Regions from separate parts of the Oceanobacillus iheyensis HTE831 genome, predicted to be linked through region 1. Evidence: riboswitches for the same ligand, from Rfam matches in the RefSeq annotation. Region 1 holds a riboswitch; each other region holds the start of a gene.
The links. A riboswitch is a leader RNA that binds a small molecule or an ion and turns the genes downstream of it on or off. The one in region 1 is predicted to bind preQ1.

Region 1 (5,187 bases):
TTCAAAAGCTGGAAAAACTGTAGCACTGATTGATTCTAATGATCCACCTCATTCAGAAGGTTCCCATCATGGGGAAACTCGAATTATTCGACATGCATATGGCGAAGGAGCAGCATACGTCCCATTGGCATTAAGATCGCAAGAATTGTGGAATGATCTCAATCAAACGTTTAATCAAGATATATTTCATCAGACTGGTGTATTAAATATCGGAGGGGATAATTCTGTATTTTTACAGAATGTGATTCAATCTGTTCGTCAATATAGATTACAAGCTGAGATTCTATCAGCAAAGCAAATCAATAGTAGATGGCATGGGTTTCGGTTACCTGATCATCTAATGGGGGTTTATGAAACGAATTCTGGCGTGTTAATGAGTGAAAAAGTTCTCCAGTCTTATCGAGACTTAGCTACAGCACTCGGCGCCTCCTTTTATACCAATGCATATATTCACCATTTGGATGTAACAAATCAACACATAACAATACAATTATCAAGTGATACGATAAAAGCTAAGCAACTTATCATCACTGCGGGAAAAGGAACAAATCAAATATTATCTTTACTTGGCTATGAGCTACCATTATTCCCAGTTCGAAAGACGTTCTCGTGGTTCAAGACAGATGAATCTATCTATCATTCTGATGCCTTTCCTGCCTGGTCTTTTGATAATGGAAACGAAAAATACTACGGCTTCCCTAGTATTGATAATGCTGGTATAAAAATTGGCAGACATGACGGTGGCCATCCTGTGAAGGCAGATGAAGCCTTGAAAACTTTTGGAACATACCGTGAAGATAAAGAAGATGTTAGTCAATTTGTTCATCGATACATGTCTCCTAATATACAGCACAGCCAAGGGAAGGTTTGCACCTATACAAATACTCCAGACGGTGACTTCATTATCGATCGACTGCCAAACTATCAACATGTACTTGTCGCTTGTGGTTTCTCTGGTCACGGTTTTAAATTTAGCAGTGCCGTTGGAGAATTATTAAGTCAATTGGCAATTCGAGGAGAAACTAGTTTAGATATATCCCCTTTTTCTTTAAATAGATTCGTATAAATGTAAAAAACAAGGAACGCTGGCAACAACGATCCTTGTTTTTTATTATGGGCTACACGCCCCGCTTGTTTCCCCACAAATAGGTGTGCAATTGTGGTAATACACGAACATCTTTTAGAACCTTATTTTCCATCACAAGGTCAATTAACTTTTCATATTTATCTAGCAGGTCCGATAGTAATCTATCATCCTCACTTGCTTCTATATTATCATTCCCTACTTGTAGAAATAATGTAACAAATGGATATCTTACATGTATTTGTTCTGCGTAGGTCAAATCCTCTTGATCAAAAATGACAACTTTCAAACTAAAATGTCCGTCTTGTTCTTTATCTAATCTCTCAATGATGTTATCGAGTGTAGTAAAATTAGTTTTCATTCCTGAGCTTGGAGGCTTGGGGGATAATGTTAAGTCATCCACTTTTGTAAACCAATCTTGCCATCTACTTCCCTGTGTTTCCAAAGCGACTTCTATTTGGTGTTGATGTAATAGATCGACTAATCCATCTATTTGCTTTAATAATGCAGGGTTTCCGCCTGAAATCGTTACATGACCAAATGTATTGCCACCTATATCTTTTAATGAATCAAAAACTTCCTCTGGTTCTAACAGTTGAATCGAGTCTTTTTCCGATCCATCCCATGTAAATTTAGAATCACACCAAGAACAAGAGTAATCACAACCTGCCGTACGCACAAACATCGTTTTTCTACCTATAACCATACCTTCACCTTGAATCGTAGGACCGAATATTTCCAAAACGGGAATCTTCATATTGATTTCCCTCCTTTTGGACGATAAATACAGTAACTGGTAGGAGTTTCACGTAAATAAACTTGGATACACTTCGGCTTATTTTGCAGACCATCTAAATACTCCTGAATGATTTCATATATTTTACGAGCAACAACCTCAGTGGTTGGAAAATCAACTGCTTGCTCATCTGAAAAAGCAGCATCATCATTGATTACTCCATGATCAAAGCGTTTATGAATTAAATTCTTAATCTGTTTGAAATTCACTAAAAATCCAGTTTCATCGAGTTCATCTCCAACAACTGTTATATTCGTAAAATATGTGTGACCATGCATTTGTTGACACTTACCTGCTTGATCATGCGGAATATAATGGGCTGCGGAGAATTGAAAGTCCTTGTTTAGTTCATAAGCATAAGAATGAGGTGTTACAGGATATATTTGCTGCATCATTTCCACATCCCCCTCATTCTTTGTTGAACAATAGATAGTTTCAACTTTTGAAACATATTATTTCTCCTCTCTTTTCCTCAAATATCAATATATCCAACTCATATAAAAAAAGAAGAAGGAAATAATGTTTACTGATGATGGATCGACTGTTTTTTCACAGTTCATCCAATCAAAAAAACAACACAAAGAAGCGTGTTGTTTATCTCCTTAGTTTTTTATAGAGGGATTTAAATCGCGAACCTCTCCTGCAGTAGTGCAGAATTCTATGTTATTCACTTACGTTAGATTAACATATTTTGGCATAAAAATATAGGTGGGCTAACCTGGTATTTGTTTTATGAACATTTAAATAATTTTTCTTATTTGATGCACACAAATATAAACGATATAATTTCTTACAATCATTCAGATAGCTATGGTTATGTTGAAAGGAGTTAAATCATGGGACATGTTTGCAATAGAGATTTTAACTGTGAAAAAGAATTAACACTAGCAGTAATTGGCGGTAAATGGAAAATGTTAATTCTTTGGTATTTAGGTAAAGAAGGAACAAAGCGATTTAACGAATTGAAATCACTCATGCCTAATATTACCCAACGCATGCTAGTAAATCAGCTTCGAGAATTAGAATCTGACTTTATTGTTCATCGTGAAGTGTATCCAGTCGTACCTCCGAAAGTAGAATATTCACTGACAGAACGCGGGAAGACTTTAATGCCTATATTAGAAGCAATGTATGATTGGGGCAAAGATTACAAAGATTTTTTAGAAGACCATCTAGATCGCTCAACACAAGAAAATTCAACAAATAACGCTTAAAAACCATGTACAATCGTATATGGTTTTTTATTTGCAAAAAATAATACTACCTTTTACAGTATACTTTTTGTCACTATATGTGTTGAAAGTGCGTACTTCCGTTCATGATAGTTAGAACTTATAATGGACATCATACTTTAAAAAAGAAAGGGAGAGTCAACATGAAATTACAACTAGCACTAGACCTTGTCAACATACCGGAAGCAATCGAATTAGTGAAGGAAGTTGAACCATATATTGATGTCGTAGAAATTGGTACACCCGTCGTTATTAATGAAGGACTTAAAGCAGTAAAAGAAATGAAAGCTGCTTTCCCAGACTTAACGGTATTAGCTGACCTTAAAATTATGGATGCAGCAGGATATGAAGTAAGTCAGGCTTCTCAAGCAGGAGCTGATATTATTACCATTCTTGGTACAGCCGAAGATCAATCAATCCAAGGAGCCGTCGAAGAAGCTAAAAAACATAACAAAAAGATTCTTGTCGATATGATTGCCGTAAAAGATATTGAGACACGCGCAAAAGAATTAGATGAACTAGGCGTAGATTATATTTGCGTACACACTGGCTATGATTTACAAGCGGTAGGGAAGAACTCTTTTGAAGATCTCGCAACTATTAAAAGTGTTGTTAAACAAGCCCAAACGGCTATCGCAGGTGGGATCAAACAAGAAACACTACCAGAAGTAATTAAGCACCAACCGGACCTTATCATTGTAGGTGGTGGAATCACAAGCAAAGAAGATAAACAAACTGTTGCTCGTGAAATGAAAGAATTAATCCAATTAGGATAGTGATACAGTGATGAAAACAACACAATATGCATTTGAAATCGTACAGGAATTAACTCAATCACTCCAATTAATTTCTGAAAATGAAGCAGAAAAATTAATGGAGAGTATTACAGAATCAAATAAAATTTTTGTTGCTGGTGCTGGAAGATCTGGGTTTATAGGAAAATCTTTTGTGATGAGAATGATGCATATGGGAATTGATGCTTATGCAGTAGGCGAAACAGTAACTGCTAATTTAAAAGAAGATGACCTATTAATCATCGGATCAGGGTCAGGAGAAACAAAAACCCTAGTTTCCATTGCAGAAAAAGCAAAAAAATTAAGAGGTACGGTCGCAGTAGTAACTACTGCACCAGAATCCACAATTGGAAAATTAGCAGACATTGTTGTTCAACTACCCGGAGCCACGAAAGATCGCACAGAGAGTAATTACAAAACGATCCAACCAATGGGCTCTCTTTTTGAGCAAACAATGATGTTATTTTACGATGCTCTAATCTTACAGTTTATGAACAAAAAAGGATTAGACTCTCAAACAATGTACGGCAAACACGCGAATCTCGAGTAAATACCACGCAAGAGAGCTATATCGCATAACACCGATTTGGGATGAATTACTTCAAGACTGTTGGTAACCTTGGATTGTTATTTAATGCAGCCGGGGTTACCAGCAACATACTCTAGCACTTCTATTGACTACTTTCTACGGTTTCTTCGCTTTATTTGGTTTAGAGAACACTTCTATTGACTACTTTCTACAGTTTCTCCGCTTTATTTGGTTTAGAGAACACTTCTATTGACTACTTTATTCGGTTTCTCCGCTTTATTTGGTTTAGAGAACACTTCTATTGACTACTTTATTCGATTTCCCCGCTTTATTTAGTTTAGAGAACACTTCTATTCACCACTTTTCCGGATTTCTCAACTCCCATTGGGTTAGAGAACACTTCTATTGACTACTTTATTCGATTTCCCCGTTTTATTTGGTTTAGAGAGCACTGCTATTCACCACTTTTCCGGATTTCTCAACTCCCATTGGGTTTTAGAAACAAATCCATACTGTCAATCTGCATACAATTTTAACCAAAACACTTATTTTTACTTATTTATAATTACAAATGCTTATTTTTGTTGTATAATTACTTAAAAGGAGGAGATATCTTTGTATCAAGAAGAAAGATTGATCTCTATACTGGACTATTTGAAAGAGAATAAGAGAATTTCCGTTGAACAAATTTGTACACTTTTCAATATATCTCGAGATACTGCGAGAAGAGATCTAGTAAAACTAGAAGAAGA
Region 2 (5,187 bases), 1.2 Mb from region 1:
AGATTGAAGCACACCCGGACCTTCAACTTTTAGCTAAATCGGATGATGCAGGTGTATTTTTGCTCGCTTCAAAAGATGGAAAACATATTATGGCGACGGGGCATCTCGAGTATAGTGCTGAAACTTTAGCGGAGGAATATCTTCGTGATCATCAACGAGGTGTTGACACAGCTATTCCTGAAAATTATTTTCCAGACAACGATCCGAAAAAGCAACCGAAATATCGTTGGAAAAGTCATTGTAGTTTACTATTTTCTAATTGGTTAAATTATTATGTTTATCAAGAAACTCCTTATCAATGGGGGGAGTAGCATAGAAAAAGGCTTTCGAATTAATCGGAAGCCTTTTTGGTATGAGAAGTAATAAGCACGGGGTGCTGTTCTAGCGATGCTTGTTCATAAGCTTCTACAAGGCCATGCTGTTGTATTTTGTGTTTTGATACTTGTTTATATTGAATAGAAATAGGAAAAGGCCGATCAAATGGAAAGTTATCCATAACAATGGTATCTTCATCTTGCCAAGTTACTTGCATCTGTTCATCTAGTATATGGTGCAAGGTATGATTCGTTGGGATTCCTTTTTTGAAAAATGGATGTTGATCTTCACCAGTAGCACCCGGCTCATTCATACATGCGTATAATGAAAGGTTATCTGAAAGTTGGAGCAACCCATAATGAAATTCAAACAAACGTTTGTTGAAATTAGGTAGTGTAGCTATGATGCGTTCTTGTCTAGTTTCTTCGTGTTCTACAAAAGCTTGCGCTTCAAGTGAGGTATTATTAACTAAAAATCTTTTGTAATGTTCGCTACAGAGTAATGCAGCGTATAAATCAACTTTTTCTACTTCATTAATTCCGTACTTGTACAAAACGGTTTTAGGTACATTAGGGAAATCGGCAAAGGTATACGGTTGATTGGTGACATCATTCCAAAATGGTTGACGATCAAATTCTTTCCATCCTAGATCATGCTGATAAGCAGCATAAAGAACGGAATCTCTCCATTCTGCATCCTGAAAGTGTTCTAATTTCCAATTATTGAGTATATCCCCTGATATTTGAGCATGATCATCTTGCACAATTAAGATGAATTCATCTTTTCTTTCTCTAACAATCATTTGTCCCATCCTTTCTAAATGGTAGACTTTTAAAAAAGAACCTTAGACATTCGTCTAAGGCTCTCCATGCTTTTATCTGAGCTTATCAAATCGCAAGCGCTTGTGCAATGCGTAGAATATAGGGATACCGATCAACAGTACACCAAATTCCCCGATTGCAGTTGTAAACCAAGTGATCCAAAATGGAAGTTCGAGTGCAAGGTTTAATGCAAATGCAATGATAAACATATTAAACGTGAATACAATCGTATTTAGAAATAGTAGCGTCAACTTGTTCTTAATAAATTTAGATAAGAAAATAATAATTCCTAGTGAAATAGCAGAGTGCGCAACCCCGAATACGAGGTCATACCAACCAAGTGGTGAATTGAGGTTAACGATAAACACTCCAATTACAATTCCAAAGAAATAACGCTTATCAAATACAATTAGATGATTGAACATCTCGGAAATGCGAAACTGTATATTTGTAAAACCAAATGGCGCAATAAATAAAGAAACAACGACATATAGTGCCGCTATTACACCATTAATTACTAATGTTTTTACGTTCATATTTAATTTTCCTTCCTAGTTTTTTTGCGTGGGATGGTTACGAACCACGGTGATAAAATCACATTAGATTAGTATAATCGAAGGCTTGTAATCTGTCAAAATGGAATGAATTGTAAGTAATAAAATCAATGATTTTTGGTTAATCGGATCTCGATAGATAGTCATTAAAATTTAGGAGATAATAGTTGAACGGTTTGTTAAGTATAGTAAAATTAACTTGATATAATAAAGAAAGAGCAAACGTAACTTCCATGTGAAATAGAAATAAATGATAAAAAAGGAGCGATAAAAATGACAGGAGTAGAAATTGATTTAGTAGTATCAGACAGCTTAAAAGCTTTGGAGTACTATGAGAAGATTTTTGATATTGAACGAGTGGAGGTATCTAACTTACCAAAGGGTGAGAATGAGGTTATTTTTAGTTTGTATGGAGTAAGGTTTCATATGTTAGATGAAAACCCTGAATTTGAATTGATAGCGCCGAGTCAGGATGATCCTAAAACAATATGGTTTAATGTGATAGTCCCTAATATTAAAGACACCTATTCAAAGGCAATGGATCTCGGTTGTGTTGAGGTACAAGCCGTAACAGACCTTCCTGACTATGGTGTTTCAAATGCCATGTTTATTGATCCTTTTGGATATCTCTGGATGTTGCATCAAGTATATAAGGAAGTATCCCATGAAGAGCGTATAAAACTTTGGGAGGAAAAAAGAGATAATATGTAAGAGAGTTTCGTTAAGGTTAAGATACACTTAACAATTAGACATAATAGATATCGAGTAAAAACAGACTTTTCAAATGAAGGTCTGTTTTTTTACTTTTAACTAGGAAGAATAGACGGTAGGTTGAATCATATTGACCAACCCCTGCTATAAAGATATAATTAATTACATAAAGTAAGTTGCTATTAAAATATAATAAGAGAGGGATATAAATATGGAGAAGAAATTCTTTAAAGCTCCAACAATGCATATAAAAGACGTTACACTACAAGTAAGTAATTTAGAAAGGTCGATTAGATTTTACGAACAAGTACTAGGGTTACATGTATTAAAAAAAGAAGCTAATCAAGTAAAGCTAAGCGCTAATGGTCAGGATGTAATTCTAAGTCTGATGCAACCAACGAACGTGATCGCAAAACAAGGGAGAACAACAGGGTTATATCATGTGGCTATCTTACTTCCAACCAGAGAAGATTTAGGGGCATTTTTACGTCATTTTATGGAATTAGATATTGCAAATCAGGTGAATATCGGAGCTTCCGATCATATTGTAAGCGAAGCGATATATATATCAGACCCAGATGGAAATGGCTTAGAGATTGCAAGCGACCGCCCTTCTTCAGAATGGTCATGGAATATAGATAATAAGGTCATTATGAGCACAGAACCCCTTGATGGGCACGGTTTATTAGAAGCAGCTAATAACCATGAGTGGAATGGGTCTCCAGACAATACCATTGTTGGGCATCTTCATTTACATGTGGACGACTTGGTAAAGGCGAAACAATTTTACACGGAGGGATTAGGGTTTCAAGTTGTCACAGAATATCCAGGTGCGTTGTTTTTATCCGACGGAGGTTATCACCACCACTTAGCGGTTAATATTTGGAATGGAGAAAACGTACCAACCCCACGAAAAAATGAAGTCGGACTAAAGAATTATACCATGCGTTTTCCATCTGAGGATAAAAAACAAGTTGCTATTCAGCGATTATCTCGCTTAGGTTATGAAACACAAGACGATATCGTCATCGATTCAGCTGGGAATACGATTTTATTAAGTAGTGAACAATAGAAAATGGACGCAGTATTCATAAGAAGATAGAATGGATACAAAGAACTTTTTAAAATCGAAAGGGTGGAAAACGTGGAGTATGTTTGGTTGGTAGTAGGATTTGCACTATTAGTTAAAGGAGCGGACTGGTTTGTGGATGGTTCTTCTAATATTGCAAAACTACTCCGGGTACCACCGATATTAATTGGGTTAACAATTGTTGCTCTAGGGACGAGCTCACCCGAAGCTACTGTTAGTATTATTGCTGCATTAGAAGGAACTGCAGATGTGTCCATTGGTAATGTTATTGGGAGTAATATTTTTAATATTACACTCACAGTTGGCTTGGCAGCTTTTATTTTCCCGCTTCAAGTACAAAATGAGACAATAAAAAAAGAAATCCCATTTACGTTACTCGCGAGTGTTGCTTTACTTGTACTTATGTCTGACATTTTTCTTCAAGGCTTATCTTCGAATATGATTACAAGAAGTGATGGGGTTATCCTGTTACTATTCTTAACTATTTTTATGTACTATATTATCGAAGTGGGCTTAAAAAGTCGGAAAGAATCACGTGAAGAAGAGATATCGAATGAAGATATTTCGTGGGGGAAAAATGGTCTTATTACGATTATTGGTTTAGCTGGAATCATTGGTGGAGGACAACTTGTTGTCACAAATGCTACTGAAATTGCTTATTCACTAGGGATGAGTGAAACACTTGTTGGTTTGACAATAGTTGCAATTGGAACTTCACTACCGGAATTAGTTACGTCTATATCGGCAGCGTTGAAAAAAGAAAGTGAAATAGCACTTGGTAATATTGTTGGAAGTAATATCTTTAACATTTTATTTGTGTTAGGTGCATCATCAGTAATTACCCCGCTTGCGATAAATGAAAAGATATTTACAGATATTTGGCTTATGATCATCTTAACTATCTTACTTCTCATTTTCTCAAGAACGAAATATCGAATTGGAAGAAAAGAAGGATTAATTTTAGCATTATTTTACATTGCCTATATGGTATTTATCATTATTCGAAATTAAAGCTGACCTTATAAGAAACTATGTCTTAAAAGACAAATGATAGCTAAAATTATCGACGCAGCAGACTAAGGCAGCAGGTAAGATTCCCGGTGTATAAGCATCCGGGGAATCACCTGCTGCTTTTTTAATCATCTAGTTATACCAGCTAGCTGCGGTTCTAACTTCACTAATTGTTAACTGATGTCCATTATTTTCCCAATGAAGCTTTGTTTCAGCGCCAGCAGCTTTGAGTAATTGCTCTAACTCCTCAGATTCTTCTGGAGCACAGATTGGGTCATTGGTTCCAGCTGCAATAAATACACGTTTGCCAGTTAAATTAGGAAGTGTAATTCCTCTTCGTGGCACCATTGGATGATGGAGGATCGCTTGTTCTATGGAATTTTCATAATGGAATAATAGACTTGCTGCGATATTTGCTCCATTAGAGTAGCCAATTGCTGTTATTTTATTGCGATCAAAACTATACTTTTCACTTGCTTCATCAAGAAATTGATGCAGTTCTTCCGTTCGGTTAATCAGATCTTCTTCATCAAACACACCCTCTGCAAGTCTACGGAAAAATCGAGGCATTCTATTTTCTAACACGTTTCCTCGTACACTGAGTATATTTGCTTCGTTATCAATTATTTCAGCTAGTGGCAGTAAATCATTTTCCGTACCCCCTGTGCCGTGTAATAATAGAAGA
Region 3 (5,187 bases), 640 kb from region 1:
TGCAAAAGATAAATAAGAATGATTTGCTTTGGAATACCGCTTTAGAAATATACTACGCTTATTCTAGTTTTCATTCGTCTTTTGACCAGAATTTTTTGTTATGTCCCAGCCTCTATCTAAGCAAATATAATTCTTATCCTATACACTATGCTATTAAAAAAACTATTATTACTCTTACTGAACTAAATTACCCCAAACTGGAATGTTGTTGTTTTTTGATAAGGCTGATTCGCTTCTAATAGAATTGTTTCAAGGTTATCATGGTGTAAAGATGCAGGGCTCCCCTGAGTTTCAAAACACACGGCAATGTATTTCTTTGCCTCGCCTTCATAAAATTGCTGACTAGAATCTACCGAATTTGATGTATACATGACCATCCCTGGTTGATTAGTAGAAATAAAGAGCTGCCTGCCACTTCTAGGTTCAACCATATTCACGACATGTTTTTTTTCATGATTAAATAGAAAAAAGTGATCATATCCCGATCCAACAATCTTATTCTGATAGAAATCGTTGTTTAAGCCAATACTCAGACAACGTCCGCTTCGAAAATCAAATGGTGTCATATCTACATCTACCATTTCTCCTGTTGGAATCAATTCTTCATCTAGTTCCAGAAACTGATCACTGTCCAATGTCATCTCATGTTCATGTATGGTTTGTTCTAGATCTCCACTTAAATTAAAATACGAGTGATTCGTCAATGTAATCGGAGTCTGCTTATCACTTATTGCATTATAATCAATTGTTAATTCATTTTGATTATCCAAATAGTACGTAATAGCTACATTCACATTACCTGGAAAATCACTTTCATTCTCTTTACTTGTATAAGTTAGTCGAATTCCTACATAGTCCGGTTTTTCAATTGTTGTTACATCCCATAAGATCTGATGAAATCCACTCTTCCCACCATGAAGCACATGATAACCTTCGTTGGCTTGTAATTGAATTTCTTTATCTCCTATGGAAAAACTACCATTTTGAATTCTTCCTGCCACTCTACCAATTATCGCCCCAAGATATAATGGATTCTCGATATAATCATCTAAATTTTTATATCGTGCAACAATATTTCTTTTCTGTTCATTCCTATCTGGCGTTATAATACGTGTAATAATCCCTCCATAATTTAATATAGAAACTTCCATGTCACGATCGTTAATTAATGTAAATTGTTTCCAATTATTATGTACATTTTCTCTACGAATTTGCATATTTTATCACTCCAAACTAGTAATCTTTTATAATTTACAGATTGATTTTAAAAATATATTTGAAAAGACTTATCTATTTCGAGTAACACTTATCATTCTATCTATATCTATTATTGTAACCTATCTATCATTTATAAAAAACATAATTAATTACTTGGTACGTACATATTAAAAAAGCTTCAAGCAATATTTACTTTTCCATTACTGGATAAGATGACTTTGCTTAAAGCTTTTTTTATTAAGATGCTTTTATCACATAATCTGGATTATTTCCTTCTTTTTTTCTGGTCCATTTAACCAAAATATAAGCAAATGGTGTATCCAATAATGCAACAAGACATTTCCAAATATATTGAGAAACAATCATACCTAGCAGTACATTTGTTGGTACAATTCCCCAGAATGCAATGGTAATAAATAATACAGTGTCTATAAACTGACTAGACATTGTTGCTAAATTATTTCGTAACCATAATTTTTTCTTACCATGTTTATGTTTAAACCAATGAAATATAGATACATTTAAATTTTGACTTATAACATACGAAGCCAAGCTAGCAAATATAAGTCGAAAACTTCCACCTAGAATTTGTTCAAATTCTGCTTGTGCATGAAAATCAGGTGCAGGTGGTAATTGTATAGAAATGTAAATAAATATCATTGCAATTATTTGCGTAAGAAAACCAGCTAGGACGGTTTTCCTTGCTGCAGCCTTACCATAAACCTCTCCAATAACATCTGTCATTAGATATGTAATAACATAAACGATAGCTGCACTTGGGAGTATAAAACTTCCCATTTCAAATAACTTAACTGAAAGAATATTTGATAGTAATAACAATCCTACAAAGATTGCACTAAAATAAATATACATAATGTCCTCTTCCCCTTTATTAGGCTAGAGGATCTTACACTTTCCCTCTATCGATTATCTATTTTTTCCGGATACATATCATGTTGGATAAGTCGTTGATCCGCCATTTGCTCAAATTTTGTGCCTGGTCGACCATAATTACAATATGGATCAATGGAAATACCGCCACGTGGAGTAAATTTTCCACGAACCTCAATATATCTTGGATTCATTAAATCAATTAAGTCATTCATAATAATATTAATGCAGTCCTCATGAAAATCCCCATGGTTCCTAAAACTAAACAAGTACAATTTTAATGATTTACTTTCGACCATTTTAATATCTGGAATATAGCTAATATAAATAGTCCCAAAATCAGGCTGATTTGTCTTTGGACACAACGTAGTGAATTCTGGACAATTAAATTTAACAAAATAATCACGTGATACATGTTTGTTATCAAAAACCTCTAACACTTCCGGTGTGTAATTAAAATCATAAGTAGTCCCTTGACTTCCTAACAACTGAACATCTTGTAGTTCATTTTCATCTCTTCCCACCATACTTATTACCTCCTTTTCCATAAAAAAAGTCATGTCCCCTAAGGAACATGACTTGAATAAATCATTGTTTGTCCTTAGTTTTTTATAGAGGGTTGAAGCTAAGAACCTCTAACAAAATTATGTTTGTTGTACAATCAATGATTATAAGTATTGTTAGCGTTTATGTCAATCTTATTATTCCATCTTCTTTATACAGAGGTCGCCCCTTGACCTCCATCGATTCGATAATACGAACCACTAATAAATGAAGCTTTATCTGAAGATAAGAATAACATGAGGTTGGCAATCTCCCCAGCTGTAGCATAACGATTCATTGGGACAGATGCTTCAAATTGAGCTCTAGCCTCTTCCGCCTTGTCACCCATTGCATTCTTCTCAATACTTCGCATCATTTCTGTGTTAACTCCTGAAGGTGCAACGGCATTTACGCGTACACCATATTCCGCCATTTCTAGTGCCGCTGTTTTATTTAACCCTATTACAGCGTGTTTAGAAGCAACATATGCACTCATACCCGGTGCTCCTAGTAACCCACCATTAGATGCAGTGTTAATGACTACACCAGATTTTTGTAGTTTCATTACTTGTAGTACATACTTCATTCCAAAAAATACACCCATAACGTTAACATCAAATACATTACTAAAATTCTCTTTTGTCTGTTCTATGATATTTTTGAATTGACCATTGATACCTGCATTATTAATAAATATATCTATTTTTCCATATTGTTCTTTTGTTCTATCCACATAGTTTTTTACATCTTCTTCTTTTCCAACATTAGCTGTAATTAGTAAAATTTCTTCGGTCTCGATCTCACTAGCAGCCTTTTCTAATGCTTCATTTTTAAGGTCTACTAGTGCCAATTTTGCTCCCTCATGCGCATATGCTTTTGCAGCCTCTAAACCTATCCCTCCGGCCGCGCCGGTTATTAAAACGACTTTATCTTTAAACATATCATACACTCCTTTAACAAATTAAAACTTTACTTAGCTTCTACTAATTCGGGCATAATATGCTTTAAAAAAATAGTCTTTACGAGATAAATAAAGTGTGGTATATTCAACAAAATCACATACATGATTATTATTCACATATGTGAATTTAAGGGGGTGGAATAGTGTCTGTTAAATCTGCTAAGCGTGCTTTGGACATTCTTGACTTATTAGCAAAACATACTAACGGTCTAACCATTAAAAACATCGGCGACAAGTTAGAATTACCACAAAGCAGTACGTTTAATCTTTTAAAAACATTACATAGTGAAGGATACGTACGACAGGATAGCATGAAACTATATTACTTAGGTGAAAAGTTAATACCTCTAGGAACAAGTGCTTTAGAATCACTAGATATTCACACGGTTGCAAAACCTTATTTAGCCGATCTAATGAAAGCGGTTAAGGAAACTGTATTTATGGCGATGTTATCTAAAGATGAGTTAGTGTATATTGCAAAAATGGATGCTGACCGGTCGATACGAACAACGGCACAACCCGGATATAAAAAGCCAATATATTGTACCGGACTTGGCAAAACATTCTTAGCTTTTATGCCTGAAACAGAGAAAAACAGCTTATTAAATCACATAACATTAGAGAAAATCACTGCAAATACAATTACCGATAGATCTCAATTAGAAGAACAACTGCAATTATTTCAGAAACAAGGATACAGTATTGATGATGAAGAAAATGAAGAAGGTCTCTACTGTTTAGCTGCTCCCATCTTTGATAGTCAAAGACAGCTTTTAGCAGCCGTAAGTGTGGCAGGTCCAAAAGATAGAATGCTAAAACAAAAAGAAACAGTTATTACAAACTTAAGAGATACAGCCAAACTTATTTCAAATGGTATGGGATATGTTTAAGGAGAGGAGTATGAAAAGAATGGATGTTATTGGAATCGGAGAAACAATGGTATCACTAACCCCAGATAAATACGGTCTTATTAGGCAAACGTCCTCCTTTGAACCACGTGTTGCTGGTACAGAAACCAATACGTTAATTGGATTAAGCAGATTAGGTCACAATACTGGTTTTATAAGTCGATTAGGAGAAGATGAATTGGGAGCAATGGTATTAAAAGAATTACGTGGAGAGAACGTAGATACGAAGTTAATAGACTTGGATCCCTATCATCAGACCGGATTATTTTTAAAAGAAATCATTAATGAGTCAGATGTTCATGTTTATTATTACCGTCAACATTCAGCAGCTAGCCAAATGACTCGAGAGTTACTTGATGAGAGTTATATTTCTTCCGCTTCTTATCTATTTATAACTGGAATTACTCCTGCGATTAGCGAAAGTTGTAAACAAACCATTTTCACAGCAATAAACATGGCAAAAAATAATGGGGTGAAAATAGTATTCGATCCAAATATTCGTAAGAAACTTTGGTCCGAATCAGAAGCTAGACAAACATTAATCGAAATCTTAAAGTTATCGGATATTATTCTACCGGGTATTAGTGAAGGACAATTTTTATTAGATAGTAATGACCCAGAAGAAATCGGTAAAAAATGTGTAGATTTAGGTGCAGAGTTAGTTGT

Region 2: it holds a riboswitch for preQ1, as region 1 does, so the genes downstream of both, OB_RS02420 (QueT transporter family protein) here and queD (6-carboxytetrahydropterin synthase QueD) in region 1, are expected to answer to the same signal.
Region 3: it holds a riboswitch for preQ1, as region 1 does, so the genes downstream of both, queF (preQ(1) synthase) here and queD (6-carboxytetrahydropterin synthase QueD) in region 1, are expected to answer to the same signal.

What each region holds. Positions count from the first base shown of each region.
Region 1 covers NC_004193.1:2,883,353-2,888,539, forward strand. Annotated here, with positions in the region: gene solA (N-methyl-L-tryptophan oxidase) at 1-1,066, shown strand, start outside; gene queE (7-carboxy-7-deazaguanine synthase QueE) at 1,119-1,841, opposite strand; gene queD (6-carboxytetrahydropterin synthase QueD) at 1,838-2,275, opposite strand; PreQ1 riboswitch class I at 2,477-2,524, opposite strand; gene OB_RS14330 (winged helix-turn-helix transcriptional regulator) at 2,717-3,094, shown strand; gene hxlA (3-hexulose-6-phosphate synthase) at 3,256-3,888, shown strand; gene hxlB (6-phospho-3-hexuloisomerase) at 3,899-4,456, shown strand; gene OB_RS14345 (DeoR/GlpR family DNA-binding transcription regulator) at 5,051-5,187, shown strand, end outside.
Region 2 covers NC_004193.1:465,951-471,137, forward strand. Annotated here, with positions in the region: gene metA (homoserine O-acetyltransferase MetA) at 1-311, shown strand, start outside; gene OB_RS02415 (DUF3891 family protein) at 332-1,117, opposite strand; gene OB_RS02420 (QueT transporter family protein) at 1,190-1,672, opposite strand; PreQ1 riboswitch class I at 1,682-1,726, opposite strand; gene OB_RS02425 (VOC family protein) at 1,964-2,401, shown strand; gene OB_RS02430 (VOC family protein) at 2,613-3,473, shown strand; gene OB_RS02435 (calcium/sodium antiporter) at 3,546-4,502, shown strand; gene OB_RS02440 (alpha/beta hydrolase) at 4,635-5,187, opposite strand, start outside.
Region 3 covers NC_004193.1:2,243,055-2,248,241, forward strand. Annotated here, with positions in the region: gene OB_RS11345 (aldose epimerase family protein) at 183-1,217, opposite strand; gene OB_RS11350 (queuosine precursor transporter) at 1,456-2,091, opposite strand; gene queF (preQ(1) synthase) at 2,139-2,636, opposite strand; PreQ1 riboswitch class I at 2,705-2,751, opposite strand; gene OB_RS11360 (SDR family NAD(P)-dependent oxidoreductase) at 2,825-3,592, opposite strand; gene OB_RS11365 (IclR family transcriptional regulator) at 3,757-4,503, shown strand; gene OB_RS11370 (sugar kinase) at 4,523-5,187, shown strand, end outside.